DNA from 2 places in the Agromyces cerinus genome. Region 2 is predicted to be linked to the other one. Evidence: predicted binding sites of a transcription regulator. Region 2 holds the regulator's gene; the other holds the start of a gene.

Region 1 (2,198 bases), 990 kb from region 2:
TCAGGCACCCGACAACTTGCGCGAGCGGCGGCCATTTAGCTCGGCCAAGGTGCCCGCCAGGTCGGCGTGTGTTCTGCGATGACTGTGGCCATCCGCGCAACAGCGGAGTCGGCATCTGGGTGTCCCTGGGTAGCCAGCGTCCGTCGGTGGAGGATAAATGCGACGACGTCAGCGAGCTGAACTCCTGGACTGTCTTTCGAGTCCACGAAGTGCATCGAGTCGATGATCGATACGAGCTGCCGGCCGGGGACTGCGCCTGCGGCCCACGTCTGCATCTCGCGCACCATCTTCACCGCCCGCAGTTGGTGCTCTTTAGCTTCGTCGGCGATTACGATCCGCAGCGCTTGCTGGGTACGCCACCGATCGAGCTTCTCGAGTAGAAATTGAAGAGCCAACAGGTAGGCGTTTTGGTCATAAGTGCCACCGTGTCGTGCGTGAAGCCGACTCTTATCGATGGTTGCGTGGATAACCGAGATGTCGAGCTCTTCGAGTGTGGAAATGACCGCCTCGAATGCCGCGAGCAGTTCGGGGGGCTGTTTGCCTGTCCAATGACCCTTCGCGCTCCACATCTCCCGCGCGTGGAACTCGAACCCAGCAGGTATCCATCCGAGGTGTTCCATCGCGAGCGCATGGAGTCGGTCCGCTAGTGGCTGAACGGCTGTTTCGTCGACAACCACAGCGACGAGAGTGAGTTCGGGTTGCCTACGCGCACCACGCCCCACAGACCCCGTTTCATCGAGGTATACGAGTTCAGCCACGAGAGAATGATGGCACGCCACGCTATCGATCCTGATCGTGTGCGGACCGACAAGGGTGTGCACGTCGGCGGCGCAGATCGTCAGCGCTGGGAAGCGGGAATACCCGCGCCCCCTCCGCGTTGAACTTGAGCGTACCCCGCTCAACTTCCAGGAGGATTGGTGCCCGAAGACTTCAACCCCGAAGCCGGCGCGAGCTCGTTCGACGAGTTTCTCGCCCGCTATCTCGCGGGTGAGCAGGCGCGTCAGGCTCGGTCGATCGACCTCAGCCGGTTCCTGACCGCCCGTACTCAAGGCATCCTGCGTCAAGCAGGACGCTTCGCGCTCGAGCGCGGCCAGACCGAGCTCGACGCCCTGCACATCCTGCGCGTGATCGTCGAAGACGAGAGCGTCAAGCAGGCGATCGCCCGCATCGGGGTCGCCCCCGAGCGGCTCATCACCGCGACCGAGGCGCGCCTGCCCGCTGCCGGCGACACCGCCGACATCAACGCGGCAACGATCACCCCGAGCGCCTCCCGCGCGCTGTTCCACAGTTACCAGGTGGCGCGCTCGGCCGGCTCGACCTACATCGACCCCGAGCACCTCTTCTTCGCGCTCGTGCTGGGGCAAGACGCTCCTGCCGGCCAGGTGCTCGCGCGCGCCGGCGTCACCGCCGAGGCCCTCACGCAGGGCATGCGCGAGACGATCGAAGCGGGCATGCCGGGTGCTGATGGCGACACGGATGCCTCGGGCATTCCGGGCACCGGGACATCCGACACCCCCATGCTCGACAAGTTCGGCACCGATCTCACCGAGCTGGCCGCGAACGGCGAGCTCGACCCCGTGATCGGCCGTGCCGACGAGATCGAGCAGACCATCGAGATCCTCAGCCGTCGCACCAAGAACAACCCGGTGCTGATCGGCGAGGCCGGCGTCGGCAAGACGGCGATCGTCGAGGGCCTCGCCCGCGCGATCGTCGAGGAGTCGGTGCCCGAGGCACTGCTCGACAAGCGCGTGATCTCGCTCGACCTGCCCGGCATGCTCGCCGGCACCCGCTACCGCGGCGACTTCGAGGAGCGCCTCACCAAGACCATGGAGGAGATCGCCGCGCACAAGGGCGAGCTCATCATCTTCATCGATGAGATCCACACCGTGGTCGGCGCGGGCGGCTCTGGCGACGGCGGCACCGACGCGGGCAACATCCTGAAGCCGCGCCTCGCGCGCGGTGAGCTGCACCTCGTGGGTGCGACCACGCTCAAGGAGTACCGCGCCATCGAGAAGGACCCTGCCCTCGAGCGCCGGTTCCAGCCGGTGCGCGTGGGGGAGCCCTCCATCGAAGACGCCGTGCTGATCCTGCACGGGCTGAAGCCCGCCTACGAGGAGCACCACGGCGTGCAGTACACGGATGCCGCGCTGCGCGCCTCCGTCGAGCTGAGCGCCCGCTACCTCACCGACCGGGTGCTG
Region 2 (2,198 bases):
ACTCAAGAAGACGTACCGCAAGCTCGCACGCAAGTACCACCCCGACTCCAACCCCGGTGACGCTGCCGCCGAGGCGAAGTTCAAGGAGATCAGCGAGGCGCACTCCGTGCTCGCCGACCCCGAGCAGCGCAAGGAGTACGACGCCGTGCGGGCCATGGGCTCCGGCGCTCGATTCACCGCGCCCGGCGGCGCCGGCGGCAACGGCGGCTTCGAAGACGTCTTCGGCGGCATGTTCGGCCAGGGCGGCGGAGGCCGCGGCCAGTCGTACACGTTCCAGCAGGGTGGCGACTACGACGACCTGCTCGGCGGGCTCTTCGGCGGCGGCCGCTTCGGCCAGCCGACGGGCGGCTACCGCGGCGCCGGCGGCCCCACCAAGGGGCGGGATGTCACGGCGACGACGACGCTCGACTTCGTCACCGCCACCAAGGGCGACCAGATCACCCTGCAGACCGCCGAGGGCAAGCCGATCACGGTGCGCATCCCGGCGGGTGTCGCCGACGGGCAGAAGATCCGCCTGCGGGGCAAGGGCCAGCCCTCGCCTGACGGCGGTGAGCCCGGCGACATCGTGCTGACGGTGACGGTGCGCAAGCATCCGGTCTTCGAGCGCGATGGCCTGAATCTCAGGGTCACCGTGCCCGTCACGTTCACCGAGGCGGCGCTCGGCGCGACCGTCGAGGTGCCGACGCTCGGTGGCGACCCCGTGAAGGTGCGGGTCGCTCCCGGTACGCCGAGCGGCCGGGTGCTGCGGGTCAAGGGCCGCGGCGTGAAGACGTCGAAGGGCACCGGAGACCTCCTCGCGGTCGTGCAGGTCGCCGTTCCCTCGCACCTCTCGAAGGAGGCGGAGGCGAAGCTCGAGGAGTTCGCCGCGCTGCTGCCCGACGAGAACCCCCGCGACGACCTGCTCGCGAAGGCGAAGGGCTAGGCCGTGGAGATGAACGAGAGGAGCCCGCTCTTCGTCATCTCCGTTGCGGCCGAGCTCGCGGGCATGCACCCGCAGACGCTGCGGCAGTACGACCGGCTCGGGCTCGTCTCGCCGACCCGCACCGCGGGCAAGTCGCGGCGCTACTCGATGCACGACGTCGTGCAGCTCCGCGAGATCGCCCAGCTCTCGAGCGAGGGCGTGAGCCTCGAAGGCATCCGCCGGGTACTCGGCCTCGAAGACGAGGTCGCGACCCTGCGCGCCCGCGTGCGCGAACTCGAGGGCGCGCTCGCCGACGAGATGCTGAACCGCCCGGGCCGTCGCGTCTTCGCGGCCGGTTCGGCCGGCGAGGTCATCTCGATGAAGGCCGGCACCCGCGTGCGCCGTGAGAACGCGGTCGTCGTGTGGCGCCCGCTGGAACGCGAGTGATCGCCGCTCCGGCGGCTCCTCCCTCCGCGGCAGTCGCGCGGTCCGCGGGACCGGTCGGCGTCTGGGCGCTGCCGCTCATCACCCTCGGCTTCGTGATCGGCGTGCTGCCCGCGCTCGTCTTCGTCGGCGTGCTCGTCGTCTTCACTGCCGTCGGCCTCGTCACGGGCGGCCTCGGCGGCGCCGCACTCGTCGGCTTCCTCGCGACGCTCGTCGGAGGCGGTGTGCTCGCTGAGCAGCCGTGGCTCGTCATCCTGCCGATGCTCATCGGCGTCGCCGCATTCACCGCGGGCATCATCGGCAGCGTGACGGCACTGCGCCGCCGCGGCATCCCGGCACCGAACGCGGTGACCTGGTCTGCGGCGGCCATCGGTCTCGTGCTCCAGCTCCTCGTCAACGGAGCCGTCTACTTCGCCGTGCTCGTCGTGGCGTTGCTGATCGGCCCCGGACCGGTCGGCCTCGTCTTCTTCGGCGGCGAGCCCGTGCCGCTCACGATCTTCGTGCTCCTCGCGATCGTCGCGACCGCCGGGCTCGGCTGGCTGCTCTGGTCGCTCTTCGGGCGGGCGTTCGGCCGTCGGACGGCTGCTCAGCGACCCCAGGCGGAGGCCGGCGCCTCGATGACCTCGTAGGGGCGCGAGCTCCAGTGGGTGCCGTAGCCGTAATGGCTCGACGCCCACGCCGATGCCCAGATCGCCTGCGCGGTGGCATCGGCCGAGTCGCCGCTGGCGAGCGCCGCATCGACCTCGGGGTAGCGACCCGACTGCAGGTTCTCGGCGGCGTAGTACGCGGCCTCGACGAGGGTCGGGTAACTGCCGAGACCAGATCCGCCGCCGGAGCCCTGCCCGTTGTTCAG

The links. Region 2 encodes HspR, which represses chaperone genes until heat shock. Its sites were predicted from a motif close to AAGTTGAGTCNNNNNGACTCAACTT; they were not measured.
Region 1: the regulator HspR is predicted to act here: its motif matches at 881-905, upstream of JOE59_RS11850 (ATP-dependent Clp protease ATP-binding subunit).

The regions. Positions count from the first base shown of each region.
Region 1 covers NZ_JAFBCT010000001.1:2,544,523-2,546,720, reverse strand. Annotated here, with positions in the region: gene JOE59_RS11855 (DUF3800 domain-containing protein) at 36-758, opposite strand; gene JOE59_RS11850 (ATP-dependent Clp protease ATP-binding subunit) at 918-2,198, shown strand, end outside.
Region 2 covers NZ_JAFBCT010000001.1:3,533,503-3,535,700, forward strand. Annotated here, with positions in the region: gene JOE59_RS16485 (DnaJ C-terminal domain-containing protein) at 1-922, shown strand, start outside; gene JOE59_RS16490 (heat shock protein transcriptional repressor HspR) at 932-1,348, shown strand; gene JOE59_RS16495 (hypothetical protein) at 1,345-1,974, shown strand; gene JOE59_RS16500 (hypothetical protein) at 1,932-2,198, opposite strand, start outside.